DNA from 4 places in the Cobetia sp. 10Alg 146 genome. Region 2 is predicted to be linked to each of the others. Evidence: predicted binding sites of a transcription regulator. Region 2 holds the regulator's gene; each other region holds the start of a gene.
What was found. Region 2 encodes sigma-54, which starts transcription at its own class of promoters, with help from an activator protein. Its sites were predicted from a motif close to TGGCACNNNNNTTGCTNT; they were not measured.
Positions count from the first base shown of each region.

Region 1: a site for sigma-54 is predicted at 5,704-5,721, ahead of QD172_RS02240 (ammonium transporter). Genes of this name have one in related genera too.
Region 3: a site for sigma-54 is predicted at 4,957-4,974, ahead of speB (agmatinase). Genes of this name have one in related genera too.
Region 4: a site for sigma-54 is predicted at 1,510-1,527, ahead of QD172_RS09060 (dimethylamine monooxygenase subunit DmmA family protein). Genes of this name have one in related genera too.

Region 1 is NZ_JARWKT010000001.1:519,781-527,128, forward strand. It holds gene QD172_RS02220 (oxidoreductase) at 1-1,193, shown strand, start outside; gene arfA (alternative ribosome rescue factor ArfA) at 1,305-1,484, opposite strand; gene QD172_RS02230 (NAD(P)/FAD-dependent oxidoreductase) at 2,386-3,795, shown strand; gene QD172_RS02235 (hypothetical protein) at 3,935-4,102, opposite strand; gene QD172_RS02240 (ammonium transporter) at 4,241-5,599, opposite strand; gene QD172_RS02245 (aminomethyltransferase family protein) at 5,955-7,348, opposite strand, start outside.
Region 2 is NZ_JARWKT010000002.1:566,963-574,310, reverse strand. It holds gene QD172_RS05470 (PTS sugar transporter subunit IIA) at 1-111, opposite strand, end outside; gene raiA (ribosome-associated translation inhibitor RaiA) at 121-429, opposite strand; gene QD172_RS05460 (RNA polymerase factor sigma-54) at 1,028-2,476, opposite strand; gene lptB (LPS export ABC transporter ATP-binding protein) at 2,831-3,577, opposite strand; gene lptA (lipopolysaccharide transport periplasmic protein LptA) at 3,574-4,152, opposite strand; gene lptC (LPS export ABC transporter periplasmic protein LptC) at 4,251-4,934, opposite strand; gene QD172_RS05440 (HAD hydrolase family protein) at 4,934-5,503, opposite strand; gene QD172_RS05435 (KpsF/GutQ family sugar-phosphate isomerase) at 5,630-6,598, opposite strand; gene QD172_RS05430 (calcium/sodium antiporter) at 6,824-7,348, opposite strand, start outside.
Region 3 is NZ_JARWKT010000001.1:262,793-270,140, forward strand. It holds gene QD172_RS01035 (hypothetical protein) at 1-21, opposite strand, end outside; gene QD172_RS01040 (hypothetical protein) at 166-1,089, opposite strand; partial or broken gene QD172_RS17340 (hypothetical protein) at 1,155-1,766, opposite strand; partial or broken gene QD172_RS01050 (transposase) at 1,760-2,091, shown strand; gene QD172_RS01055 (hypothetical protein) at 2,146-2,724, opposite strand; gene QD172_RS01060 (sigma 54-interacting transcriptional regulator) at 2,997-4,655, opposite strand; gene speB (agmatinase) at 5,103-6,053, shown strand; gene QD172_RS01070 (YjiH family protein) at 6,362-7,348, shown strand, end outside.
Region 4 is NZ_JARWKT010000004.1:171,156-178,503, reverse strand. It holds gene QD172_RS09065 (FMN-binding glutamate synthase family protein) at 1-925, shown strand, start outside; gene QD172_RS09060 (dimethylamine monooxygenase subunit DmmA family protein) at 1,612-2,298, shown strand; gene QD172_RS09055 (PDR/VanB family oxidoreductase) at 2,283-3,227, shown strand; gene QD172_RS09050 (DUF3445 domain-containing protein) at 3,267-4,328, shown strand; gene amt (ammonium transporter) at 4,433-5,779, shown strand; gene QD172_RS09040 (IclR family transcriptional regulator) at 6,006-6,848, opposite strand; gene QD172_RS09035 (hypothetical protein) at 6,990-7,348, opposite strand, start outside.

The DNA of each region.
Region 1 (7,348 bases), on a different contig from region 2:
CTTCCGCCCTGTTCACGCCCTTCACGCTGCCTTGCGGGCGAGTGCTCGCCAATCGCCTCATCAAGGCCGCGATGTCGGATTCTCTCGGTGATGGTACGGGGCATCCGAGTGACGCCCAGATGCGCCTCTATGAGCGCTGGGCGGAAGGCGGCGTGGCGGCGGCGCTGGTCGGGGAAGTGCAACCGGACCACCACCACGCCGAGAAGCCCGGCAATCTGGTCCTCAATGCGCAGTCCGACCTCGCGGCCTTCACGCAACTGGCGCAGCGCGGCCAGCAGCACGGAGCCGAGCTCTGGCTGCAGCTCGGCCATGCCGGCGCGATGGCCTACCCGCCGACCAGTACGCCACATGGCCCCAGCGCGCTGGATATCCCCGGGCTACGTTGCGAGGCCATGAGCCTGGAGGCCATCAAGGCCTTGCCTGCCGCCATGGCAACCACGGCGCGCCTGGCCCGTGACGCCGGGTTTGGCGGGGTGCAGGTACATGCCGCACACGGCTTTCTGCTCAGCCAGTTCCTGTCTCCCCTCTTCAATCAGCGCACGGATGACTACGGCGGTAGCCTCGACAACCGTATGCGGCTGATGCGTGAGGTGATCATTGCCATGCGTGAGGCCGTTGGCCACGACTACCCGGTGGTGGTGAAACTCAACTCGAGTGATCAACTTGAGGGCGGTTTCGAGGAAGCCGAAGCGCTACAGGTGATAGCAGCGCTCGATGAGCTGCCCATCGATCTGATCGACATCAGTGGCGGCACCTATTTCCCCGGCGCCAGCTCCGCGTCGGACGCCAGTGCCAGCGGCCCCTACTTCGTCGAGTTCGCCAGGCGTGCACGCGCGGTGACGTCCCTGCCCTTGATGGCAACCGGCGGCTTCAAGACTCTGGCGCAGGCCGAAGACGCCGTGGCACAAGGCGCCGTCGACTTCGTCGGCCTGGCCCGCCCACTGGCGCTGCACCCGTCACTGCCCACGCTATGGCGAGCGGGAGAATGCCCCGCGCCAGAGTTCCCGCGTTTCAGCGCGCCGCCGGAAGGTGGGGTGACCGCCTGGTATACGCTGCGCCTGACCCAGCTGGGCGAGGACCGTGAGCAGGAATCACTGGGCGAACTGGAGACGGTGCTGGCCGACTATGAAGCGCGCGACGCCGCACGCGCCGAGACCTGGAACGCGCACTTCGCCGACTGTCTCCGCGACTGAGCCGCTTCTCGAAGTGGCCAGATACACGAACGCCGCAGCGCTGATGCTGCGGCGTTCGTGTGACCAGCGCCTTAGACAGGGGCTCCCTTCAGAGGCGGCAATGAGGCTTCTTCAAGCGGCGCAATACACACCGACTGAAGGAGCCTCACTGCCACCGCTACCCCCTTGTTGCTTGCCATTGCGCTGGTAGCTGCCCTTGCCCTTGCGCGCCTTCACGACACGCTGCTTGAACATCGGGGTACGCAGCACTGCCTTGAGGGCGTTGTCCTGCACCTTGCGCTTGTGAGTCATGGTGTCTTCTCCTGTGGCCTCTCTGTCACCGGCCCAGTATACGCCCTTTCGCCATGCAGAGTGATCAACCTCCGCTTACCCCTCGTCGCTGGTCTGGTGAGTGAATAGCCCCGCAGATCCTCTAGAAAATCCTCCAGCGAGGATCATTCGATAATCTGGCACCCTTTTCCTTTCTGATTTCTGTTCTTTCTCCATTCTCACGCCACTCACTACTCCGACACTACGCTCACATCCTTCTCACACCCTTATTTACTCCACACCTCAAAATCACGAGCGCCAACCTGCTTGACAAAGAGGATATTTTATCCCACCAACCGCTTGACAAATTACGCATTGAAGAGACAGAAAATCATCCACCTCCCAAGCGGCATTGCAACACGGAAATCTTCTTTTTTCTACACAGAAAAACACGCCAGACAACGCCATAGAAATCCACCACGACATAAAAAAGATACTGAAAATCAACAATTTACCAAATAACTACACCAACCATGAGCCGATAAACCACATCCTTCATCCTGGCCATTCTGGAGAAAGACACAATCCACAAGGATCTTGCCACTAAAGCCTAAACACTCTCATGATCGTGTACACTTCATGCACTCAGAATCAACACCTCACATTTGAGATGACGCATCATTTCTGCGAGGATGCCTCACGTTCCGCGAGCCGTAGATGGCTCTCAAGGCAATAAAAAATACGCCTTCCGTGCTCAGGCTCAGCGAAATTACAGGTGGCCAGTCAACTGGATTCCTTACCTTTCCAGGCCACCCAAGCGCTGGATAATGCTCATTATTATCGCGATCCACTACAGAGGAAAAAGCACCTGGTCAACACGACATCCCGCAACGCGGGGTTCACGGAACACGACGTCTCATTACAGTCTCAACAGGAAATACCCATGACAAAACGCATTGCGATCATTGGCGCAGGGCCGAGTGGCCTGGCACAGCTGCGCGCCTTTCAATCTGCCGCTGACAAGGGTATCGACATTCCCGAGATAGTCTGTTTTGAAAAGCAGAGCGACTGGGGCGGCCTGTGGAATTACAGCTGGCGCACCGGTCTTGATCAAAATGGTGAACCCGTCCACGGCAGCATGTATCGCTACCTGTGGTCCAACGGCCCCAAGGAATGTCTGGAGTTCGCGGATTATTCCTTCGAGGAGCACTTCGGCCACCCCATCGCCTCATACCCGCCTCGCGCGGTCATCTTCGATTACCTCAAGGGTCGGGTCGAGAAGGCGGGCGTGCGCAAGTTCATTCGCTTCAATTGCCCGGTGCGCCACGTCAGCTTTGACGATACCCGCGAGCAGTTCACCGTCAGCGTCCATGACCAGCAGTCGGACACGGTCGTTCAGGAGCAGTTTGACCACGTCATCGTAGCATCGGGACACTTCTCTACCCCCAACGTGCCCGAATTCCCGGGGTTCTCGGAGTTCAATGGCCGTATTCTGCATGCACATGACTTCCGCGATGCGCTGGAGTTCAAGGGCAAGGACCTGCTGCTGATCGGCAGCAGCTACTCTGCCGAAGATATCGGTTCACAGTGCTACAAGTATGGCGCTCGCAGCATCACCACCAGCTATCGCACCGCCCCGATGGGCTTTGCCTGGCCGGAGAACTGGGAAGAGAAGCCGCTGTTGCAGAAAGTGGACCGCGACACCGCCTACTTCCGCGATGGCACCCACAAGAAGATCGATGCCATCATCCTGTGCACCGGCTACCTCCATCACTTCCCGTTCCTCGATGAACCGCTGCGCCTCAAGACAGCCAACCGCATGTGGCCGCTCGGTCTCTACAAGGGCGCTGCCTGGGAAGCCAATCCGCGCCTGTTCTATCTCGGCATGCAGGATCAGTGGTACACCTTCAACATGTTCGATGCCCAGGCATGGTGGGTGCGTGACGTGATTCTCGGTGAGATCGCGCTGCCCAGCCGCGAGGCCATGCAGGCAGACAGTCAGGCATGGCGTGACCGGGAAGAGACGTTAGACAGCGATGAATCGATGATCCGCTTCCAGGGCGATTACGTGAAGTCACTGATTTCCAAGACGGATTATCCGAGCTTCGATATCGACGGCGTCAATCGCACCTTCCTCGAGTGGGAGCACCACAAGCACGAGAACATCATGACCTTCCGTGACTACTCCTATCGCTCGCTGATGACCGGCACCCTGGCCCCACGCCATCACACGCCCTGGCTCGACGCGATGGATGATTCGCTGGAAGCCTTCCTGGCGCAGCCCGAACGCGACACCCGCCAGGCAGGCAGTCAGACAGCCGCCGAACGCTCCCTCGCGACTGACAAGGTCTGAGTGACGGACAGGATCTGATTGACTGACAGCCTTGTGTCACCTGACATGTGACGTCGGCCCACAGAATGCACAACGCCGCGAAGCATGGCTTCGCGGCGTTGTGCATTCTGTGGTTGCGGAGCAAGAAGGCCCCGATGGATCAGAGGGTCTTCTTGCTGCGGAATGACGCTTTCTCATGGCGCAGGATATTGACGCTCAACGAGATGCAGACGCCAGCCGCGATCAACAGACTGACCGCCACCATCCCTGAATTGCTGAAGAAGAACGCATAGTTGGCAGCATGTACCGCAGTATCGACAGTTTCCATGACAAGACTCCTGGAGAAGAAAGAAAACGAATCGGCCCGTTCGCTCCGTCGCTGGCTGGCAGCCAGACTTCAGGACAGATGGCAACGAACGCTGCAACAAACGAGCCAATCCTCATGCGGGTGATCGTCAGAACCGACTCAGCTGATATCGGGACGCTTGTCCATCGGTGCTGCCACTACCCCACCGGAACGTGCCGGAACGCTGGAAGATGACTCGGTTGCCATGCTCTCCGGGTAGGCCTTGGCCGGCACTTCGAACAGGTCCAGCCCGAGCACTTCGACATGCGGCGGCACGCGCAGCAGGTTGAACTTCTTGAGCAGATAGGCAACGCCCCAACCCGGCACGAAGCCCGTCACTGCCATCACCACCGCGCCTGTCAGCTGCCCGGTGAAGGAGACGTCCGGCACGCCTTCGCCGACATTCGGGAAGCCCGCGGCGAAGACACCCACCAGTACCACGCCATAGAAGCCGCAGAAGCCATGTACCGCGAAGGCGCCGACGGAGTCGTCCAGGCCACGCTTCTCGAGCAGCGCGCCGATCTTCGGCATCAAGGCGCCACCGGTGACGGCCAGTACGAAGGCCAGGCCCGGGTTGTAGAGATCCAGCCCCGCCGCGACGGTGATGATGCCGCCCAGCGCACCGGACATGGTCCAGAAGGGATCACGCGAGGACAGATAGGCACCGATCACGCCGCCACCGAAGCCCATCAAAGTGTTGAAGGCGAAGGCCGAGAGGTTGGTGCGATTGCCGTAGATGGTGGTCCAGCCGATGTCACCGGTGTTGAAGATGATGCAGCCACCCAGGAAGCCGAAGAAACCGACGATGATCAGCATCAGCCCGATCAAGGTCATCGGCATGTTGTGCGGTGCGATCACCTGCGGCTTGCCATCGTCACTGTACTTGCCGATGCGTGCCCCCAGATTGAGCAGCACGCCCAGCGCGAAGAAGCCGGCCACGGCATGCACCACGCCCGCCGCGCCGACATCGTGGTAGCCCAGCTTGTGCAGCATCCAGCCATCCGGATGCCAGCCCCAGGCACCCGCCAGGATCCAGACACCCGCACCGAGAATCACCGCCAGCAACAGGAAGGCGCCCAGGCGGATGCGTTCGATCACCGCCCCCGAGAGAATCGAGCCCGTGGTCGCACCGAACAGGGCAAAGGCCGCGAAGAAGATACCGGTGCCCATGTCATCGGCGTCCGGGCGCATGCTCGCGCTCCACGGCAGTGCCGCGGAAGCCTCGATGGGAATCAGCCCGTTGGGGAAGGCGTTGTAGATCCACCAGCCCACGAAGTAGAAGGCGGGGATGATCGAGGCCAGCGTCAGCACGTTCTTCATGCCGGACGCCAGGGCATTCTTGGAACGGGAGGCACCGATCTCATAGGCCAGAAAGCCTGCGTGGATCAGGAACATGATGGCGGTACACCACCAGTAGAACACCTCGATGTTCATCGCCTGGTGCATATCCAATATGCTTTGCAACGTCTTTTCATCCATCGTCTTTTCTCCTTTTCCGGGCCGGGTCTGCCACCGCATGCCTGCCGGTGGAAACCCTGTCTGCCCGAAGGTTGTTGTTGTTTTTCAAGGGGGACCTGCTGGATAAAGCAAGCGACATGCCAGATGACCCCTGATGGCCACCTTCAGTAATACGTTGTTTTCATTGGCATCTTCTCGAAATCGTGGACACCTCTTCACATATGAAGCCCGGAAATCACCACCTGGCAAGAGGGTGTTCGTTATTGAGGCAGGCAGGCGGCGTCCTGCACCGTGATATGACGTGAGTCGTACTGCATATACGGATCGTCACCGGCCAGCCTCACGCGCGAGGTCTCGGTCATGCGCCATGCATCACTCAGCTGCGCACCTTGAGACGCTCAGGATCATGGAAAGGCAATGTCACCACCTCGGCGACGAGACGCTTCTGGTGGCCATCCAGCTGACCGATCTCAAGCTGCGTTCCGGGGCTTGAGAAATCCGGGGCAAGACGACACATGGCGATGGACTGGTTGAGCAAGGGAGAGCGGGTCGCGCTGGTGATCACCCCGACCGGATAACGCCCGTGATAGACCAGATCGCCATGGCTGACCAGCTCGCTGCTGTCCATCTTCAGGCCCATGATCCGATGGCGGGATTCCGGCGTCTCGCGCTGCATGGCCGCACGCCCGACGAAATCATCCTCCTTGCTCTTCATCGGCACGGTGAAGCCGATGCCGGCCTCGTAGGGAGACGTCTGCGGGCAGAATTCATGGCCAGCGAAGATCAACCCCGCCTCTATCCGCAGCATGTCGAGGGCATCCAGCCCCAGCGGCGCGATGCCATGTGGCTCACCGGCCGCCCAGATCGCCTCCCACACGGCCGGGGCGTCATGCGGATGACACCAGATCTCATAGCCCAGCTCACCGGTATAGCCGGTCCGCGACACCATCAGCGGGATGCCATTCGGCCCCGCCAGGCGACCGACCATGAAGCGGAACCAGCCCAGCGTTTCCACCTCCGGCTGGGTACGCGCATTCCAGATCAACGGCGCCAGCACCTCGCGGCTCTTCGGCCCCTGCAGCGCGATGTTGTGCAGCTGATGGGTGGAGTCGCGCACCGTGACGCGATAGCCCTGCTGCTCTGCGAGATCCCGCAGCCACTGGCCGCTGGCCGGATCACCACAGATCCAGCGGAAGGTCTGCTCGCCCATGCGGAACAGGGTGCCGTCATCGAGCATGCCGCCGGTTTCCTGACACATGGCGGAATACACCACTTCTCCGATGGAGAGTCGGCGCACGTTGCGGGTCAGCGCATATTGCAACAGGCGTTCGGCGTCCGGTCCGGCGACCTCGAACTTGCGCAATGCGGAGAGATCCATCACCGCGACCCGTTCGCGACAGGCCAGATACTCGGCCCGCGCGCCCCACCCTTCGTAATGGGTGGCCAGCCAGTAGCCGTGGTAATCGATGTACTGCTTGGTCAAGGCGGAGGTGCAGGGATGGAAGGCGGTGGGCAAAGTCATGCGCGGCAATTCCTCGGGCCGGTTGCGATAGGCGATACCGCGGGGGAAGTCATGTTCAGCGGCGTAGATACGCACATGGATATCGGTCGGCACCCAGCCGTTGGCGGCGTCGATGTCGTCCGGACAGGCGGATGAGGCACAGATGAGGTCACGGTCGGCGCGCAGCAGCACATAGTCGCCGGGACGTGACCAGGGCTCATCCACCGCCAGGGTGCCGCAGGGCTGTACCCAGGTATTGAAGAAGAAGT
Region 2 (7,348 bases):
GGGAATGTTCTGAGCAATGAAGGTGCTGAAGAATTCCAGCACCCGCTTCTTGCTCCCCCCGGGGACGCCGTAGAGCGTGCGCTCGGGGGGAAGGATCTGATCAAGTGTCATGGCAGAAGGTCAACGGGTCCCGGTGCCCTGAGAGCGAGCCTGGGACTTTTCCTTGTGTTTGACCAGCTGGCGGTCCAGCTTGTCGGCGAGCGCGTCGATGGCAGCGTACATGTTGGGGTCTTCTGCCAGGGCATGGAGGTCGGCGCCAGCGGCGTGCAGGGTGCAGGCAGCCTGTTGGCGTTCCTTCTCGATCGACAGTGTCACCTGAACATTGGTGATGTTGTCGTAATGCCGTTCGAGGCGAGCGAGCTTCTCGTTGACATAATCGCGGAGAGGATCGGTGAGTTCCACATGATGCCCGGTGATATTCACTTGCATGGACACGCTCCTTTATCCAGCGGGTTGCCTTTGAATTGTAACCCTTTTTGACTGCGAGCAAACCCTGATTGAACGCGCGGCCACTTTCTGACTCCGGCCATGGTCTCGTGGCGATCATCTGCTGGCGAGAGCGGCGGTGCCGGTGTACCGAGCGTCTACCCCGACAATGCCCAAGCTTTGAACAAAGATCAACGCTGCGCTGCATCGTGGGGCAAGGCTTGTCTTCAACCCAGCGAGGGATATCAGCAGGTTCTTCATGAGCATCGCCTCGCATCACGGACGGAATGGGGCTCGAGAAACCGGCCGTTTGTGGCCAATGTCAGCATTTACGTCGACGTTCGTGTGGCAGGAGTCGGTGGCGACCCCTGGCTATCTGTCCGTGGGATGTGAGGGAAAAAGAAAGCACTCTGGAGAAAAGTGGCTGGAAAAATAGGCAATTGGGGCGTGAAGTCACTCACGCAGTCGCAAGGACAGGCATTGCCAACCGGTATTCAGACGACCGATTGGCAGATGATGCCAGGATGGCAGGTGCAAGGGGGCGAGCTTCAGCGCTCCGACGTGTGGAGCCCGCTGGCCTGCGGGTATCCGTTGTCGAGACTCACGCCAAGCGCTTGCGCTCGCTGGAGGAGGGGATGCCCATGGCCTCGCGATACTTGGCGACCGTCCGGCGCGCTACCTCGATGCCATCACTGGCCAGCAGATCCACCAGGCGTGAGTCGGACAATGGCTTGCGCGCCGGTTCTTCCGAGATCAGCTTGCGAATGCGCGCACGGATCGCGGTGCTGGAGTGCGCGTCACCGTTGCCGCTGCCACCCACCTGACTCGAGAAGAAGAACTTGAGTTCGAACACGCCTCTCGGGGTGTGGATATATTTCTGGGTGGTCACCCGCGAGATGGTGGATTCGTGCATCTCGACCACTTCCGCGATGTTGGCAAGGATCAGCGGCTTCATGCCTTCTTCCCCCTGCTCGAGGAAGTCGATCTGGCGCGCCATGATCTCGCGGCCCACCTTGAGCAGGGTGTCATTGCGTGAGGACAGGCTCTTCATCAGCCAGCGGGCTTCCTGAAGATTGTCCTTGAGGAAGGTGTTGTCCGCGGACTTGTCGGCCCGCTTGATGAGGGCGGCATATTCCGGCTGGATACGCAGCTTGGGCAGCGCTTCCGGGTTGAGTTCGACCTGCCAGCCGTGACGCGTATGACGGACCAGCAGGTCCGGGATGACGTAATCACTGGCAGGCTCGCCCCAGGCGGACGCCGGGCGCGGGTCGAGCGCCCGTACCAGACGAATGACGTGATCCAGCTCATCATCATCCAGGCTCAGGCGACGCTTGAGCAGCTTGCGATCGTCATTGCCCAGTGCCTCGAGGAATTGCCGCACCAGACGGCGGGCCTGGGCCAGCAGCGGCAGATCGTCCGGCAGCAGGGCCAGCTGAAGCAGCAGACATTCGCGCAGGTCTCGAGCGAACACACCGGTGGGATCGAACTGCTGAAGGCGCAGCAGGACCTGCTCGAGTTCCGACGCCTTGAGGCCGGGCAGTCCCTGACCTCGCAGGCCATCGACCAGTTCGTCCAGGCTCATGCTCAGGTAGCCGGCCCCATCCACCGCATCGATCAGACTCTCCGCCATCTGCCGTTCACGCGCATCGAGGTCCGTCATCGCCAGCTGCCAGCGCAGATGGTCCTGCAGGCTTTCGACACTGGTGTTGCGATCGAAGTCCGGCCCGTCCTCGCTCGAGCTTCCGCTGCCGGAACTGGTCAGGCTGCCTGCGTGATCCTGGTAGAGGTCCGACCAGTCACTGTCGAGAGGGTATTCTTCAGGAATCTCGCTGTTGGTCTCGGAGGTGGAGATCTCGCTCTTGTCCTGTGTCTCCGCGACATCCAGCGACTCGTATTCCTCGTCAAGCTCCAGCATGGGGTTTGACTCAAGCGCCTGCTGTATCTCCTGACGCAGGTCCAGCGTCGACAACTGCAGCAGCTGGATCGCTTGCTGAAGTTGCGGGGTCATGGTCAGGGAAGTGCCGAGTCGAAGCTGCAAGGTGGGTTTCATGGGGTCTGTCATTCACGGCAAAGGAACGTGCATCTACGCTATACCGTGGGTCGGGGCACTGACAAGGGGCAGTCGAGAATATTCAAGCAACTTGCATGCCATGTTGCCACCAAGGTGGTATGGACGTCATGCATTCGAGTGAGGTGTGGCAGAGCAGGAGGGTTCACGGGGAGATCACGCAAGCGCCTGTCGAGGCGCTTGCGTGAGGGGGCGGGGAACGAGGCCCCGACAGTGAAGCAGGAAGTGGCGGGTGCTGGAGGGTGCTGGTGAGAGCAGAAGAGGTCGGACGGCTCTCGTCAGGCTGACGGCTCTTACCAGGCTGACGGCTCTTACCAGGCTGACGGCACTCTCGGGCTAGAGCTTGAACTCATGGCCCAGGTAGACATCACGCACCTGCTGGTTGGCGAGGATGGTGTCGGCGTCGCCATGCGCGATGATCTGGCCATCGCCCACGATGTAGGCGGTATCGCAGATGTCGAGTGTCTCGCGCACGTTGTGATCGGTGATCAGCACCCCGATGCCGCGGTCACGCAGCTGGCGCACGATGCTCTTGATCTCGCCCACCGAGATGGGGTCCACGCCGGCAAACGGCTCATCGAGCAGCACGAAGTCTGGCTCGGTGGCCAGTGCGCGAGCGATCTCCACGCGGCGGCGCTCCCCGCCGGAAAGGCTCATGCCGGCACTGTCACGAATATGCGTGATGCTGAACTCGTTGAGCAGCTCCTCCAGGCGTGCCTTGCGTCCGTTGCGATCCAGGTCCTTGCGCGTCTCGAGGATCGCCATGATGTTGTCGGATACCGAGAGCTTGCGGAAGATCGAGGCTTCCTGGGGCAGATAGCCGATGCCGGCGCGAGCCCGCTGATGCATGGCGGCGCCGGACAGGTCGTGGTCATCGATGGTCACGCTACCGGCATCCGAGCGCACGAGGCCGACGATCATGTAGAACGAGGTCGTCTTGCCGGCCCCGTTGGGGCCCAGCAGGCCTACGATGTCACCCTGGCGGATTTCCAGCGAGATGTCCTTGACGACCTTGCGACCCTTGTAGGCCTTGGCCAGATGACGAGCGCTGAGAGTACGTGGGCTGGCAGCAGTCATGCTCATTGATCCTTGCTGGCATTGGCGCCACGTGGCGTCAGGGTCATGTGGACGCGTGACCCCTCGGAGGATGAGGCATCGCTGCCATTGCTGGCATTGACCTGGCGCTTGTCCAGGAAGTATTCCACGTAGCCACCTTCGAAGGTGTCGTCGCCTTTCTCCAGACGGGCATCGCCGACCAGTTCCACCCGACGCTCCAGCGCGTGGTAGCGAATGGTATTCGCCCAGCCCTTGACCAGTCGCTCGTCGGTATCGGGTTTCTGCTCCATGTAGGCGCGCTGGCCGGTGGCCTTGACCAGGGAAATCTCGCCGCTGTCGGCGCGACTGATGTCCACGCGCGCGGCATCCAGCTTCATGCTGCCCTGGCGCATTTCCACGCGACCGGTATAGGTGGCCGTGCCGGCCTTGTCATCCAGTGACAGTGAGTCGGCGGCAATGTTGATCGGCTGGTTGGCATCGCTGTCCAGCGCCAGTGCGGTCGGGGAAAGCGTCGTCATGCCAAGTGCCAGGCCAAGGGCCATGACACCGGGTCTGAGTGTCTGGCGCCAGACCGTCAAGGGCGTGAGAGTCGTTGAAGTCATGGAGTGCTCCTTGGCAGAACTGGTAAGGCTTCACGATCACTCAGGCCATCGTGAAGCGGAAATCGGGGAGAGAGGATTCGGCGCATGCAGGGGCGCGCTCACTGATCCTGGGCCGGCGCGGCATCGAAGGTGCTGGAGACGCGGCCATCATCGTCACGGGTGGTGTCATTGCCGGTGTCGAGAGTCTCGGCTTCCCGAGCGGCATCGCTCTTGCCCTTGCCGGGTTGCAGGGTGCTGCGGACGCGGCCTTCCAGCTGGGCGGAATCCTGAGAGAGGTCAGCGCTGAAGCGGTCACTCTCGACGCGTTGACCATTCTGGGTGATCACCACCGGCACGTCACTCCAGGCACGGTTCTGCTCACGACTGTAATGCAGCACGTCGGTGTCCAGTGTCCAGGCATCCGAAGGCTGGCGCAGTCGGGCATTGCCTTCGAGAGTGAAGGTGTCGCCGCCGGCGCTCAACACGCCACTGTCACCCGTGGCGTACCAGCGACGGTCTTCGCTGTCGTTGGTCCGGATCTTCGGTGCCTGCGCACGCGTCACGTCATCGCCTGGCGTGTGTTCGATGTGCGGGGAGGTCATCGACTGGATCGACACTCCCCGCGCATCGAAGCGCGTCATGTCAGCCCCCTCGAGATAGTAATCCGGCTCATCACTGCTGGCGTCGACATCCACTGTCGACTCCAGACTGTTGCGCTGCTCGATCAGGGCCATGACGCCGCCGACCAGCAGGAGCAGCAGCATCAGCCACAGGCGCGGAGAGGGACGGGGCAGACGTGGCATCAGGCGCGCGACTCCTGCAGATAGGTATCCAGCACCGAGGCCCAGTGGCCCTGTGCCTTGAGCAGCAGATCACAGATCTCGCGCACGGCACCATCACCGCCCTGACGCGTGGTCACCCAATTGGCTTCACTCATCACATAGGGCATGGCGTTGGGAACGCTGACCCCCAGACCGACGCGACGGATGGCTTCGCGATCCGGCAGGTCATCTCCGCAGTAGGCCACGTCATCCAGCGCGATATCGTGCTCGCGACACAGGTTGGTCAGCGCGACCAGCTTGTCCTCGCGGCCCTGAATGACGTCCTGGATACCCAGCTCCTTGGCGCGACGTTCCACCATCGGCGAGCTGCGACCCGTGATCAAGGCGACCCGGATACCGCTGCGCAGGATCAGCTTGAGGCCGTGGCCATCCTGGACATGGAAGCTCTTGGTTTCCACGCCATTGGCATCGTAGTGCAGCCGGTTGTCCGTCAGCACGCCGTCCACATCCAGCGCCAGCAGGCGCACGCGACGTGAGCGGTCGATGATGTCCTGGGGGTAGTCCTCCGCCAGGGAAGTGATGTCATTCATGGTCTTTCTCCTCGCATTCCGTGCATGCGTGACGCATTCCTGTAGGCGACGACCGCCAACGGCTGCGTGCTGCCCTCGCCAGACTCACGGGACTGTCGTGCAGAGACAGCAATCCCGCGGGGGAGTTCAGATCACGCCGCTGGCCAGCAGGCCGTGCATGTGGATGGCGCCGATCGGGTGCTCATCCTCGTCACAGACTACCAGAACGCTGATGCGGTTTTCTTCCATGATGCGCACCGCCTCGGCGGCCAGCATGCTGGAACGGATGGTCTTGCCACCGCGCGTCATGACGTCATCGACCTTGAGCGCACGCAGATCGCCGTGCTGGTCCAGGGTGCGGCGCAGATCCCCATCGGTATAGACGCCGACCAGATGCTCGTCCTCGTCGATCACGCAGGTGAACCCCATGCCCTGGCGGGTGATCTCGAGCAGCGCATCGCGCAGCGGGCTGCCCAGCGCCACGCGTGGCAGGGCATCGCCTTGATGCATGACGTCCTGGACGCGCAGCAGCAGTCGCCGCCCCAGACTGCCACCGGGATGAGAGAGTGCGAACTCCTCGGCGGTGAAGCCGCGGGCTTCCAGCAGTGCCACGGCCAGCGCATCCCCCATCACCAGTGCGGCGGTCGTGGAGGCCGTCGGTGCCAGGTTCAGCGGACAGGCCTCCTGGGCGACGCTGGTGTCCAGGTGTGCGTCTGCATCACGCGCGAGCGTCGAGCCGGGCTTGCCGGTCATCGAGACCAGCGGCGTCCCCATGCGCTTGAGCAGTGGCAGCAGGGCGGTGACTTCGGCGGTTTCACCGGAATTGGACAGTGCCAGCACCGTGTCCGACGAGGTGATCATGCCGAGATCCCCATGGCTGGCTTCGCCGGGATGCACGAAGAACGCCGGCGTGCCGGTGCTGGCCAGAGTCGCCGCGATCTTGCTGGCGATATGGCCGGATTTCCCCATGCCGGTGACGATCACCCGACCCTTGGTCGCCATCATCAGCTGGCAGGCACGATCGAACTCTGCATCCAGCTGGTGCTCCAGTGCCGCGATGGCGGCGCCCTCGATCGCGAAGGTGCGTCGGGCGCTGGCGCGGAAATCCGCCTGCATGGCGGCGTGATCGCGGCCGCTGGAGGGCGAATCATCGGCAGTGGAAGACATGTCGGAGGTGGCGGGCTGGATTCTGGAGGACTTGGTCATGTTCAGATTGTTGCCTGTGTGTGGCCAGGACTCAAGGTACGTGAGAGAGGCGTCACTCACGCGCTGCAACGGCTCGGGCGTGATGCTGACACGGGGCGGATGGCCTGATCGTTCCGGCCTGTCCGCCCACAGGCGTCAGCGAGTCAGGCTGATGGCAAGCCAGGCCGTGTAGCCGAGGTAGCAGGCCAGCAGCACCAGCCCCGGACCACGGCCGATGCGGCCGCGACGCTGCCAGATGAGCAGGGCGGCCAGCATCAGGGTCAGACCGAGCATCACCGGGTAGTCGCGACTGATGGCGCTGCCATCCACCGGCCCCGGTGCCAGCAGGCCCGGTACCGGCAGGACGGCCAGGATGTTGAAGAGGTTGGAGCCGATGACGTTGCCGATGGCGATGTCGTGATGGCGCTTGAGTGCGCTGGCCACGCTGGCCGCGAGCTCCGGCAGGCTGGTGCCGATGGCGATGACGGTCAGCCCGATGATCAGTTCGGGGACGCCGAGTGCCTGGGCGATATCGGTGGCGCCCCAGACCAGCGCGCGTGAGCTGGCGATCAACACCGCCAGACCGAAGAGCAGCCAGAAGATGGCGCGTCCGGCGCTCATCTCGGGGACGTCATCCTGACTCTCGGCGTCACTCGGCGAGTCGACCTTGAACAGCCAGAC
Region 3 (7,348 bases), on a different contig from region 2:
TAGAGCAGTTAGTAACCCCAAGAAATAGCCGAATATTAACCTAATCATAAAAATCCACCAAGAATCATTTAAGCTTTAACATACAAGCAGTAGATAAAAAGTACGCCGTTGACATGAATACTTGCCCGCACTGAATCAATAAATTATATCATTTTGTGACATTGACTACTCGTGAACAACGAATACATAATCTTTGGGTATAATTAACTTGTCCTTGCTCTCTTCAAATCCAACAACAACATTATCACCAAAGCCACTCATTAATATATCAGCTTTTTCCATCCTCATATATGACTCTCCAAATTCACTAGGAAGTAGGTTAATTTGGTGAAGCTTGGCGTAGGTATAGTATGGCTTTTTAATGTGGACAATAACATTCTCTGTACGTATACCTAACATTTTCATAGATCCCACGAGCATTTCACCACCCTTCCCGCCTAAGCCTGCTGTGATTACCATCATTAAAAAGACAACTGCTCCAATAAACATGGAAAAGTTAGTGTTTGAATGATCACTCTTTACGCTTTGACTACGATAATCATAAAGTAAACTTCTTTTTTTCGTGACATACACTAGCAAATAAAACATCATGCCATTTAATAAGGGCACCAAAAATGAAACTAACAAAGAAAAAGACAGGAAAGATGATAACATATCATCGAAACTATCTATTTTTTTCCCTGCAGGCCAATTTGACCCGATTATTATTATTATTGCGGAAAGAGACATTAGCACAATAAATAAATTAAAATATCTTACATTATAAATATCTTTATCGACATCATATCTCCACTTGTTCTTGTTCAGCCTAAGCACTACCCTTTTTGACAGGAAGGATATAAAAGACAACATCAACAAACCTAAGCATATATTCGGAATCATAAACAACAAAAATATAATAGAAAAGGATCCGGCGCAAAATATAAATATAAGCCCATCACCTAAAGACACACCTGTAGGAAAATACCCTATCCTCAAACAATATAAGAAAAAAACAAAACCACCAAACATCAATCCAAACTTAAAAAACACTGTTAGTACAGAGGACAGGAGATCAATTGTACTTTTAGGGAACACATTATTTATCATGAACAACTACTCTATCTAGTTAAAAACAACACAGCCAACTAATTAAACCCAGAGTTAACAGTTAATTAAAGACTAGCTTTTTTGTTTAGTTTTCTCACCACCGACGGCTGACTGATCCCTGCCCTCTTGGCTATCGCATAGGTACTGGGCAGCTCGGCAGCCATCTCGCGTAACCAATGTGCTTCTATACGCGCAAGGCCTTCCTTGAGCGTTTCATTGGGGCCGAGTTTGGGTACTGGCATAGCTACCGCCCCCTCAGCGGCAGGCGCTGAGAGGGAATTGGGACTATGAGAGTTATCGGCAGTGGGAAAACTTTCAGTAACGCCTATTCCATTAGATTTGTCATTACTGAAGCCAAATGAATTGCCTAGTCCATTAGCGTTATTCGTGGAGCAAGTGTTGAGCAGTGATTTTACTGAGTCGCTGTCGATGACATCACTGGGGGCGCTGAGCCAGGCGCGTTCCAGCCAGTTTTCCAGTTCGCGGATATTGCCGAGCCAGTCCTGGCGCATGAGGACGGGCCATAGCGAGGCGTCGAGGAGTTTGCGGCGACCATGACGTTGATTGAGGCGGGAGAGGTGTTGCTCTATCAGGGCGGGAATGTCTTCGCGGCGTTCGCGCAGCGGCAGCAGGCTGACGGGGAGCACATTGATGCGGTAGTAGAGGTCGGAGCGGAACCATGACTACCGAGACAGTCATCGATGCATTCGACCAGTTTGCCGTTCAGAAAGCCCCTGATACCTTCGCCGTCGTGGTGCTGGACAATGCCAGCATGCAGCACTCCAAGGCGTTCAGACGAAGATGGTTGAGTGGATGTCGCAGCGTGTGTGCTTGACCTACCTATCGGCGTACACGCCGGAGCTGAATCTGATTGAGATTCACCGACGGCAGATGAGGTATGCATGGCTGCCACTGAGTGCATATCTAGCATTTGAGCACCTATGCGATGAGGTACACCGGCTGCTCGACGGTTATGGCGCTGAGTGCATGATTAATTTTTGAATAGGCATTTAACTCCCTCATATATTGAGTGAGGGAGTTAACAAATTATATGAATTATCGCCCAAGCATAAAAACGACGGGCGTTGCGAAGTATCCCAACACGCCAATAAGCGCATAGGCATAATGCACATGCGATTTGCTGATTAAGTAACCATTACCAAAAATTGAGATTCCAAGGTAGCCAAAGCCAGAGACGATCACCAGTACAATGGTGTTATACATGTTGTTACTAGTGGAAGTTAAGCCCATGGCCAGAATCGCAGCTGCTATTATCTGACCGACTATAATACAGTTACATCTCAGCTCAATTTTCTCTTTGAGAGCTTCTTTGTCTTTCGATTTCGAGCTTTCATCTGTCAATTCGGAGCCAGGGCCCTCAATCGTGCCCATGGCCGGGGGGGCTTCTGGAGCCTTCTCCTGGTTGGCCGTATTCGCCTCATCGGGAGTTGCCCCAGACTTTGCATGAAACCCGATATACATGATGACAATCCCAAGCACCGCCAAAATACGTGACGGTGTCGGGTCAGTATTGGCGAAATGATGCCAGAAGGCACCCACGAGGAGAAACACCCCAGACCAGACCAAGATTGGATTGGGAGTTTTCTTCACCTTACGCTGTGTGGAGTTGCTCATGAGGCACTCCCCAACATGGCATCGTGCACCTCATTCTTCTCAGGAAGCTTTATTATCGTAGAAGGTAAATCCTCAGCAGAAGCTTTGGAAAGTATTTTTTCGGACATGACACATTTCTCTGATGGCGGTGTTATGTGGAACGCTCAGCATTCAACCCCAAATTGTACAATAAATCCCTAATAAAGTGAATATAATTGTGTTTCAGGTAGCTGTCGGACCCCGTGTGATTGGCTAATCGATTGGTCAATCACATGGAATCCGACACATGGTAATTATTTTAATAACATATGCTTCAACTTCCTTACTACCGACGGCTGACTAATCCCTGCTCTCTTCGCTATCGCATAAGTACTGGGTAACTCGGCAGCCATCTCTTGGAGCCATTGCGCTTCGATACGTGCCAAGCCTTCCTTGAGCGTTTCGTTGGGGCCGAGTTTCGGGATTGGCATGGCTACCGCCCCCTCAGCGGCAGGCGCTGAGAGGGAATTGTCACTATGTAAGGTATCGGCAGTGGGAAAACTTTCAGTAACGCCTATTCCATTGGATTTGTCATTACTGAAGCCAAATGAATTGCCTAGTCCATTAGCGTTATTCGTGGAACAAGTGTTGAGCAGTGATTTTACTGAGTCGCTGTCGATGACATCACTGGGGGCGCTGAGCCAGGCGCGTTCCAGCCAGTTTTCCAGTTCGCGGATATTGCCGAGCCAGTCCTGACGCATGAGAACGGGCCATAGGGTAGCGTCGAGGAGCTTGCGACGACCGTGACGTTGATTGAGGCGTGAGAGGTGTTGCTCTATCAGGGCGGGAATGTCTTCGCGGCGTTCGCGCAGCGGCGGCAGGCTGACGGGGAGCACATTGATGCGGTAGTAGAGGTCGAGGCGGAACTGGCCCTGCTCCACGCGGGCGGCGAGGTCTTGATTGGTGGCGACGACCAGTCGGAAGTCGGCGCGGCGGGTGGTGGTGTCGCCCAGGCGGGTGATCATTCCGTCCTGAATCACCTTGAGCAGCTTGGTCTGGGTGGCGAGCGGCAGCTCACCGATTTCATCCAGAAACAGGGTGCCGCCTTCGGCCTGTTCCATCAGGCCCGCCTTGCCACGGTTGCCCGCGCCGGTGAAGGCACCGGCTTGATAGCCGAACATCTCGGACTCGAACAGGCTTTCGGGGATGGCGCCACAGTTCACCTCGATGAAGGGGCCGTCGGCGCGTTGGCTCCAGCGATGCAGTTGATGCGCGAAGGCCGTCTTGCCGACCCCGGATTCGCCCAGCATCAATACCGTGGCGTTGGTGGGCGCGACCCGCTTGAGCAGCAGCGCTATCTCACGCATCACGGGGCTTTTGACCTGCAGTTCGCCCAGTTCCAGCGCGGCGTCCTCGCACTCGGCCTGCTCACGCGCGGCCTGCTCGCAGAGGGCACGCCCCTGCTGCCGCGCGTCATGGGTGGTCTGCTCGGCACCCGAGCGCGCACTCCCCACCGCCCCCCAATCACTTTCCCCCGCACTCCCCCCGCCCAGCTCACTGCCCCGCGAGTTGCGGCGCAGGTGATCCGTGAAGCGCTGCTGGAGCACGGCATATTCCTGCTGCAACAGCTGGATATCGGTGAGATCCATCGAGCGGCTGACCACGCACTCAAGCTTGCCCGCGACGAATACCGGATGCGCCTGCGCCACCACCCGCCGCCCGGTGGCGGTGAGCTGCATCATCTGCAGCGTTCTCCCTGTGCGCAGCACCTCCAGGCTGATGGAGGGCTTGAGCACCCCGCTGGCTTCCAGGTCATGCACGTTGGCGGCACACAGTGCCTCACGCGTCATGCCATAGACCGCCGCGGCGCCGGGGCTGACATCCATCACCTGGCCATCCGCGCTCACCACGAAGTAGTGGTCGTGGGCGGTGTCGATGATGGTCTTGAGAATCTGGTGGTCGAGCTCTGACATGGCGGGCACCTCATGGTCGAGCCTGTGAATCGGGGCGGGGCTATCTATCAGGTCTTTCCAGCACTTCTTTTTACCGGCTCTTTCTTGCACGTCTTTCAAGAGGTGCTTTTGACGACAGCGCACTACCTGACAGTGCGCTGCAAGTACTGCGCTGAAAGACACTCTCGATGATGCCTGAATGTGATCCACAAATGAATCGACGATCCATTTTTGAATCGGTATTGGCGGAAGGGTGATCCACAAATGAATCACTCGACAACCACCTCTTTAAAAAACCCAATAAAATCAATCGACTGAAAATTGGCATGGTTACTGCAATGCTGGGGTATGCGCCAAGGAGAATCGCCGGCTTTCATGACACCGTCCGGCCAGGCGATCAGGCGAACCATCACAATACCCCGCTCGCCGTCAGCGTATCGCGAGCGACTCAAGACCCTGGAGAGACAGATGAGCGAATTCAATCAGCCACTGGGCGGCAACGACATGCCACGTTTCGGCGGCCCGGCCACCATGATGCGCCTGCCGGCTCAGGAAACCGCGGAAGGCCTGGATGCCGCCTTCATCGGCATTCCGCTGGACATCGGTACCTCCAACCGTCCGGGCGCGCGTCTCGGCCCGCGTCAGATCCGTGATGAATCGCGCATGCTGCGCCCCTACAACATGGCCACCCGCGCCGCTCCCTTCGACAGCCTGCAGGTGGCAGACATCGGCGATGTGCCGATCAACACCTTCCACCTGCCCAAGAGCATGGACATCATCGAGAAATTCTACGATGAAGTGCTCAGCCACGATTGCGTGCCGCTCACCCTGGGCGGTGACCACACCGTCACCCTGCCGGTGCTGCGCGCCATCGCCAAGAAGCACGGCCCGGTCGGCCTGATCCACATCGATGCCCACGCCGACGTGAATGACCACATGTTCGGCGAGCCCATCGCCCACGGCACGCCGATTCGTCGCGCCCAGGAAGAAGGCCTGCTCGACAGCCACCGCGTGGTGCAGATCGGCCTGCGTGGCACCGGCTACTCCGCCGATGACTTCGACTGGTGCCGTCAGCAGGGCTTCCGTGTGGAAACCGCCGAGATGTGCTGGTTCAAGTCACTCGCCCCGCTGATGGCCGAAGTGCGAGACATGATGGGCGATCGCCCGGTGTACATCACCTTCGACATCGACGGACTGGACCCCTCCGTCGCCCCCGGTACCGGCACCGTGGAAGCCGGCGGCCTGACCATGCCCCAGGGCATGGAAATCGTGCGCGGCGCACGTGGCCTCAATATCGTCGGCGGTGACCTGATGGAAGTCTCCCCGCCCTACGACACCAGCGGCAACACCGCGCTGATGGGCGCGACCCTGCTCTACGAGATGCTCTGCGTACTGCCGGGCGTGCAACAGCGCGACTGAGTCGCACCGCACCTCCATTGCCAGTGAAAGACCCCGCCGGAGGGCGGGTCGCGTGCCAGGGGCCTGTCCCGTCCCTGGCACGTGAAGAATCCCCCGCGAAGACGGCAAGTCGCATGCCGAATGACCGATCAGAGCCTGACCATTACAACAAGATCAAGGTGACCCGAATGACAACCAGCATCGACCCGACGGCGGAGCACGCACCGTCCCAGCATGACTCCGCGTCTGACTCTGCCGCGACCCCAGCGGCCCGCCCGAAGAAGGACCTGATCGCCACCCGCCCGGTGCCGCTCACCGCCAGGGGGCTGATGAAATTCCTGGTGCCGTCACTGCTCGGCGTCAGCTTCTTCCTGGTGCCGTTCAGCGTTGGCGACACCATCAACATCGGCATGGGCCTGATGGCCGATTGGCTCAAGGCCACGCTCGGCAGCGCCTTGCCCGCCATCGCCGTCGCGGTGCTGTGTCTGTCGGTGATCCTCACCGGCTTCGTCAAGCTCGCCAAGCCGAACTGGGCACGTCAGGGCGCGGCACATGAGCTGTTCGATGTCGCGCCGGTGTGGTTTGCCATGCGCGCCCTCGGCGCCATCTTCGCGCTGATGACCTACTTTCAGTGGGGGCCAGCCGCCGTCACGGCGGCCTTCACCGGCGGCGTGATGCTCAATGATCTCGCCCCTGTCCTGCTGACCTTCTTCTTCTTCGCGGCCATTCTGCTGCCGCTGCTGGTCGACTTCGGCTTCATGGAATTCATCGGCAGCCTCGTGCGTCGCCCGTTCCGCGCCATCTTCAATCTGCCGGGACGCAGTGCCATCGATGCCACCGCCTCATGGATGGGCTCCGGCACCGTCGGCGTGCTGATCACCACCCAGCAGTACGAGCAGGGCTTCTACAGCAAGCGCGAAGCGGCGGTGATCGCCACCAACTTCTCGGTGGTCTCGATTGCCTTCGCGTTGCTGGTCACCAGCTTCATGAACATCAATCACCTGTTCGTGCCCTTCTATCTGACCGTCGTCATCGCGGGCCTGATCGCCGCCGTCATCGTGCCGCGTCTGCCGCCGCTGTCGCGCAAGCGTGATGACTACCACGAGCCGGTCGGCTGTCAGATCAGTGAAGAGAACCAAAGCGACTGTGGCGTGCTGCGTTACTCACTCGGCATGGCCGTCGCGCGTGCCGAGCATGCCCCGGGCCCGCTCAAGCTGGTGAAATCGGCCGGCTTCAACGTGGCGGACATCTTCCTCGGTCTGCTGCCGGTGGTGATCGCCATCGGGACCGTGGCGCTGATGCTGGCCGAGTTCACG
Region 4 (7,348 bases), on a different contig from region 2:
GCGCCTCGTCTATCAGTACCTGCCGTCGCGCTACGGCATGAACCCGGATGACCTGCGCAAGGCCGATGCCATCGAAGTCGTGCTCGGGCAGGGCGCCAAGCCCGGTGGTGGCGGCATGCTGCTGGGGCAGAAGATTTCCGAGCGAGTCGCGGGCATGCGCACGCTGCCGCAGGGCATCGATCAGCGCAGCGCCTGCCGCCACCCGGACTGGACCGGCCCGGATGACCTGGCGATCAAGATTGCCGAGCTGCGCGAGATTACCGACTGGCAGGTGCCGATCTACGTCAAGATCGGTGCGACCCGTACCTACTATGACGTCAAGCTGGCGGTGAAGGCGGGCGCGGATGTCATCGTGCTGGATGGCATGCAGGGCGGCACCGCCGCCACCCAGGATGTCTTCATCGAGCATGTCGGCATTCCGACCATGGCCGCCATCCCGCAGGCCACTCAGGCACTGCAGGAAATGGGCCTGCATCGTGAAGTGCAGCTGATCGTCTCCGGCGGGATTCGCAACGGTGCCGATGTCGCCAAGGCCATCGCGCTGGGTGCTGACGCCGTGGCCATCGGTACCGCCGCCTTGATCGCGCTGGGCGACAACCATCCGCGTTACGCCGAGGAGTATCAGAAGCTGGGGTCCGCCGCCGGTTTCTATGATGACTTCCAGGATGGCAAGTGCCCGGCCGGTATCTCCACCCAGGACCCGGAGCTGAGCCAGCGACTGGACCCGGTCGCGGCCGGCAAGCGTCTGGCCAACTACCTGCGCGTGCTGACGCTGGAAGCCCAGACCCTGGCACGTGCCTGTGGCAAGTCACACCTGCATCATCTGGAACCGGAAGATCTGGTCGCCCTGAATGTGGAAGCGGCCGCCATGGCACGTGTTCCGTTGGCGGGCACCAACTGGGTGCCGGGACAGGGCGGTTACTGATGGCACGATCTCTATCGTGCGTGTGCCATTGCGCATGAGAGCGATCGTGCATGGCTGCCATTGCGCATGATTGTCATGGCAAAGCTGCGAAGCCTTTTGTCAGCAAGATCGCCGCAATGTTGTCCAGGCAAAATGTCGCAATGACAAGAACTCTGCTCCGCTTGATGTAGAAAAATATGACCTGACGATATTGAGTTATCAAAGCGCCTCACCCTTCGGTGAGGCGCTTTCTTTGGTGGTGAGTACAATCAAGGAAAAAGGCCAATATCATGCAAGCGAAAGTACATCAGAATGCTGGCGGTGGAGAAGCGCGTAGTGTCGTGTCGATTGTGAGATCGTAATTCTCCCAAGATAAATTTTTCCATTCTTTCAGCATCTTGAAGACATTCAATGAGAAATATGTCAGGCGTAGCGATTGGCTTATGAGGTGAGGTTGGGTCAGGGCAATAATGGTGAATGCAAGCCGATATTCATGAGCTTTGTGTTCTGTTTTGGTGCGTGAATACCTCTATTGATTGTTCATATGTGAAATGGGGTTTTCAGACGATTTTGCCGGGCATGCGGGGTAATGATTTTGCCGTCAATGGCACGAAATATGCTCAAGAAATGGAGTGGTAGTCGGATGCCCGTCATCGTCAAGACGGCGGCATTACAACAAGGACAATTTCTCAGAGCAGGGTCGTGTCATGAAAAGCCCGCAATCATCCTCTGTCACTGCCGGGATTCGAAGTCGGCAACACTATCCACGCATCGAGGCGCTGCCCGATGCCCAACGGTATCTGGTGGCGTGCCAGTCTCCCGAGAGCCTGCCAGGCACTGGAGAGGCGGCGGGCAACGCCCGTCAGCAACTGCAGATGCATTGTCAGCTGATCAGTACGCTGCTGGGGCAGCTCGGTAGCCGCGAGGTGGGAGGCGCCGTGCAATCCGCTCCGGCAACAGAGGCGTTGCCCACGGGGCCCGCCGACAGCGCCCGCCTGCATCACTGGTACGACGTCGATGATCGCCCCCTGGCCTGCGATGCGCTGGCGGGTGCCATCGGCGAGGTAGGCGCGGCGGGATGTCTGATCATCATCGGCAGTGAGCATTTCGTGTGGCAGGTCGCCAATCTGGCTCAGCAGCAGGGTCTGTTGCTGGATGACATGGTGATGCTGCCGGTGGCTGCCCTGGGGCGGCATGTGTTCTGCGTGCACTGTCAGCAGGTCAGTGAGCACGTCATCCACTCACCGGCGGCCTGTGATGGCTGTGGTTTGATGCTGGAAGTGCGTGATCATTTTTCCAAGCGTCTCGGCGCCTACATGGGCGTGCGAATCGATGCGGAAGCCCCGGGAGAGATTCCCCCACAGGAGGAGGTGGCACCATGTCTCGCTTCATGAAGGCGCGGGTCGCCGCGGTCGATCAGCTCAGCAGCAGCGTGCGCCGTCTCACTCTGGTGCCTGCCGATGAGGCCTCACCCTTCACGCCGTTCTCGCCGGGCAGTCATGTGGTGCTGGGCATTCCGGGAGAAGGGCGGGTGTGTCGCAACGCCTATTCATTGATCAGCCCGCCGGATGATCCCTCGCAGTACTGCATCGCGGTGCGTCGTCAGCCGGTCTCGCGTGGGGGCTCCGAAGCCATCCATTCCCGCGTCAAGGTCGGCGACGAGCTGGAGCTCAGCCCGCCGGCCAACCTCTTTCTGCCGCACTGGCAGGCGCGCCATCACCTGATGCTGGCAGGCGGCATCGGCATCACGCCGTTTCTCTCTTACCTGCCGGAGCTGGAGAGTCGTGGCGCCAGCTGGGAGCTGCACCTGCGCAGCCAGGACCTCGACGTCGCCCGCTTCCCGGAGGCCGCGCCCTATCTGGCGAGTGGCAACATCACCCAGCACCGTCTCGAGCGTCCGAATCTCAAGGCCCTGCTGGCGCGTCAGCCCGCCGGCACTCACGTCTATCTCTGCGGCCCGCAGGCCATGATCGATGCCGTGAAGGACGCGGCGCGCGAGCTGCACTGGAGTCTCGCGCGCATCCATCACGAGGTCTTTGCCGCCCCGGAACCGGGGACTCCCTTCACGGCCGTGGCGCGTGGCAGCGGCGTGGAAGTGGCGGTCGGTGCCCAGGAATCCCTGCTGGAAGCGCTGGAGCGCAGCGGTGTCGAGGTGACAAGCCTGTGTCGCGGCGGGGTCTGCGGACAGTGTCGGGTCGAGATGCTGGAGGGGGAGGCGGAGCACCGTGATGCCTTCCTCGATGAACAGGAGCGGGCCAGTCAGCGCTGCGTGATGCCCTGCGTTTCCCGGGCACGCAGCCAGCGGCTGGTGCTGGATCTCTGAAACCGTCTTTCGCGAGATGGACCCCCAAGGAGCAGGAACATGCAATTTTCCCCGCGAGATGACCAGGCGTTCCATGGTCAGTTCACCTTCAAGAATTCCGACTACGCCATCCAGCGTTTTCCCTTCCCGTTCCCGGAAGATGAGTACCGTTACTCGGTCAATATCGAGCCACATGTCTTGCCGGGCAAGCCGGGTTCCATCACCGAGCACATGCTGGATATCGATGAGCATTATCTGAGCGAGATCGCCGAGCGTGAGCGGGTGCTGGCCATGGACCCCAGACGCTGCCTGGTGATGCCACACATGCAGCCGGCAGCCTGGGACTTCCTCGAATTTGTGATGACGCACTACGCCCGGGACTATCCGCAGGCTTTCAGTCTCGAGCGCGACGGCGATGACTGCGTGTGGTGCAACCATCTGCTGGAGCTGGAACAGAGCTTCCGCATGGGCGATGACACCAGCCTGCCACTGCCGCCACTGGACTATATCGGCCGTCAGATGCAGGGCGATATCGCGTTGCTGGACCAGCGCGACGGTGACCTCTTCATGGACGCCGGCATGATCACCTGTCCGGCGGACTGGTCACTGGCCTTCGATGCCGGCATGAGCTTCAAGCAGTGGCATGGCCCAGTGCCGCTGGCGCATGAGATGGGCGTGTTCGATCGCGCGCTCAAATACCTGTGCGCCATCCAGGTCGGCGGGCCGGTGCGACGCCTCAACTGGACCATGACCATCCATCCGCGCATGGACAGCTCCCCGGAGACCTATGCCGAGTGGGGCAGTGATCGCACCACCATCACCGCCGAAAACGCCGGTCGTGATGTGCATCTGCGCGTCGAGCTGCAGACGCTGGTGCGCATGCCGCGCAGTCATGCGCTGTTCTTCGGTATCCGCACCTATCTGATCAGCCTCGAGGACCTGTGTACCAACCCAGTCTGGCAGACGCGTCTGCTGAAGGTGCTCAAGACCCTGCCGGCGGAGCTGATTGACTACAAGGGGCTGACGCGCTATCTGCCCAGCGTGCTCGAGTGGCTGGATGCCCGCGAGGCAAGCGTTGCGGCCAAGGCCAATGCCGAGGCGACGGCGCAGGCAGCGGTTTAGACCACCCTCTCGGCAAACAGCCCTCGGCACCGAGGGCGTGATAGGGAATGGATCGCAAGCCACTGACGAAAGCGCTTGCGAATAACAACAAAGGGGAAACGCTGGTGAATATCGATGTGCTGCAACTCAGCTACGCGCTGGATACGTTCTACTTCCTGATGTGTACCGCGCTGGTCATGTTCATGGCCTGCGGCTTCGCGATGCTGGAATCCGGGCTGGTGCGCTCCAAGAATACCGTCGAGATCCTGACCAAGAATGCGCTGCTCTACGGCATCGCCTGTCTGGTGTTCCTGGTGGTCGGCTACAACGTGATGTATCCCGGTGACAACGCCATCAGCAGCGTGATTCCGGGGCTGTCATTCATGCTCGGCGCTGACAATACCCTCAGCGACATCAGTGCTGGCGAAGGGGCGGCCTATTACTCCAGCATGGCGGACTTCATCTTCCAGGCGGTGTTTGCCGCCGCGACCATGTCCATCGTCTCGGGGGCCGTGGCGGAACGCATGCGCCTGTGGCCGTTCCTGATCTTCGCGGTGGTGATGGTCGCGGTCATCTATCCGGTGGAAGGTTACTGGAAGTGGGGCGGCGGTTTCCTTGATGCGATGGGCTATCAGGACTTCGCAGGTTCGGTGGTCGTGCACATGGCGGGCGCGGCGGCGGCATTGGCGGCGGTGCTGCTGGTCGGTCCGCGCAAGGGGCGCTACGGCGTGGACGGCAAGGTACGTGCCATTCCGGGTGCCAATCTGCCGATCGCCATGCTGGGCATGTTCATCCTGTGGATGGGCTGGTTCGGTTTCAATGGCGGCTCGATGCTCAAGATCGCCAGTCTCGATGATGCCAACAGCGTGGCGCGTATCTTCGTCAACACCAATGCCGCGGCCTCGGCAGGGATGGTGGCCGCGGCACTGCTGTCACGCGCCATGTTCGGCAAGACTGACATGACCATGGTGATGAACGGTGCCCTGGCCGGTCTGGTCTCGATTACTGCCGAGCCGTTGCTGCCGTCTGCCGGCCTTGCGGTGCTGGTCGGTGCGGTAGGCGGCATCATCGTGGTGCTGTCGGTGGTGGGACTGGACCGTCTCAAGATCGATGACCCGGTCGGTGCCATCTCCGTACACGGCTCCGCCGGCCTGTGGGGCATCATGGCAGTGCTGTTCTCCAATCCGGACGCCGCGTTCGGTACCCAGATCCTGGGCACGCTGATCATCTTCGCCTGGATGTTCGGCGTAAGCTTGGTGGCGCTGCTGGTGATCAAGAAGGTCTGTGGTGGCCTGCGTGTCAGCGAGGAAGAGGAACTGGAAGGCATGGACATGCACGAATGTGGCATGGGGGCCTACCCGGAGTTCGTCAACATGTCCTCCCCGTCACAGGGAGAAGGCACTGCGTCCGGGCATGCCGGCAAGGCGAGCGCTGCAGTCCCGGCTGCGGTGCTCAAGGGGGCGGCGCGTTGAGCCTGCCCCCCCCCCCAAGTGCTGGAGTCTCAGAGTTTGATGTGATGAGCCCCGCCAGCATGTGACACAAGAAGGCCCGCCAATTGGCGGGCCTTCTCGTGTTCCAGGGGCAGCGTAAGGGGAAAGGGTGGGCAAGGGATAGGGAAAGGAGGGGGAAACAAGAGGGAAACAAGAGGGATGATGGACGTCCCGGGAGAACAAGCAGCGACCAGACGGAAACTGCCTGTCAGCGGCGGTGCAGGCCACCCAGCTCATGATTGATATGGCGGGCGCAGTCCATCAACGCGCCGCGCAACAGCAGGCGCCGGCGCTCGTCGGCCATCATCGCATCGGGGCCCGAGATATTGATGGCGCCCACCAGATGACCGGTATGGTCATAAAGCCCCGTGGCGATGGCGGTGGCGTAGTCGGAACGACTTTCCACCCATCCCTGGCGGCGAGCCTCCTCGATGGCATCCTTCAAGGCCGGCAGGTTCTGGGGCGCCGGCGGTGGGTAGTCATCCAGACGGATCTGGCGGTAGAGCTGCTGCAGTTCATCCTCGCCCAGCACCGTGAGCAGGATGCGCCCCATGGCGCTGACATGACACGGCAGACGGGAGCCGATGGGGATGTTGACCGACATGCGCTGTGCGGCGAAGGCGCGGTAGAGATAGATGGCATCCGTGCCCTCACGAACGCTCAGGTGACATGACATGGTGGTCTGGTCGCGCAGGGTGTCCAGGTGGGGTGCCACCACCTCGACCAGGTCACGACTGGCCAGATAGCTGAAGCCCAGCGAGATGACCTGTGGCCCCAGTTCATAGGTGTTGCGAGCGATCTTCTTGAGATAGCCCATGTCGGTGAGGGTGATGACGATACGATAGATGGCCGAATTGGTGGTGCCCAGTTCCTCGGCGAAGTCATTGGTGGTCAGCACCTTGCGCCTGCTGCTGAACATCTCGAGGATTCTCAGCCCGCGAAACAGCGCCGGCACGGTGTAATCATTCTCGCGAGCAGGCGCGGTCGAGAGCGATGGGTCATCGGTCACGACATCCTGCCTGGAAGGGAGCGAGGCGTGGGAATCGGGCATACCTGGTTCCTTTTGCTGCGTATGGCGAGCCGTAGGTGAAACGCAGTCTCCCCGTCGCTGCCTGGAAGTCAGACAACGACGGGGAGCGGGTGACAACGTGAGAGGCATGCGCGAGCGGATGCCAAGGTTGCGTCGCAATCGCTAGCCGTGATGATGGGCCAGCAGGGCAGCGGCTGTCACGGTCTGCCCCGAGTATTCGCGCATGGCATCGAGCATGACGCCCCACAGATAGTGGCTGGAGGCGATGTCGAACAGCAGGTGGAAGCAAGGGCACTGATGGCTTCCCACGTTGACGATGATCGCGTTGGTGCGTGCCACTGACGTCTGCGCGACGCTCCCGGGCGGGAAGGCCTCACTGCGCAGGTCCACCCCGCACAGCTTGGCCATCAGCGTCGGTACGCTGCTGCCACTCAGGCTGAACCAGGCGTGGGAATCCCGCCGTGGCAGGGAATGCACGCGCCTGCCCTGGGCCAGTTCGTCATCCGCCTGCGCGATGAGCG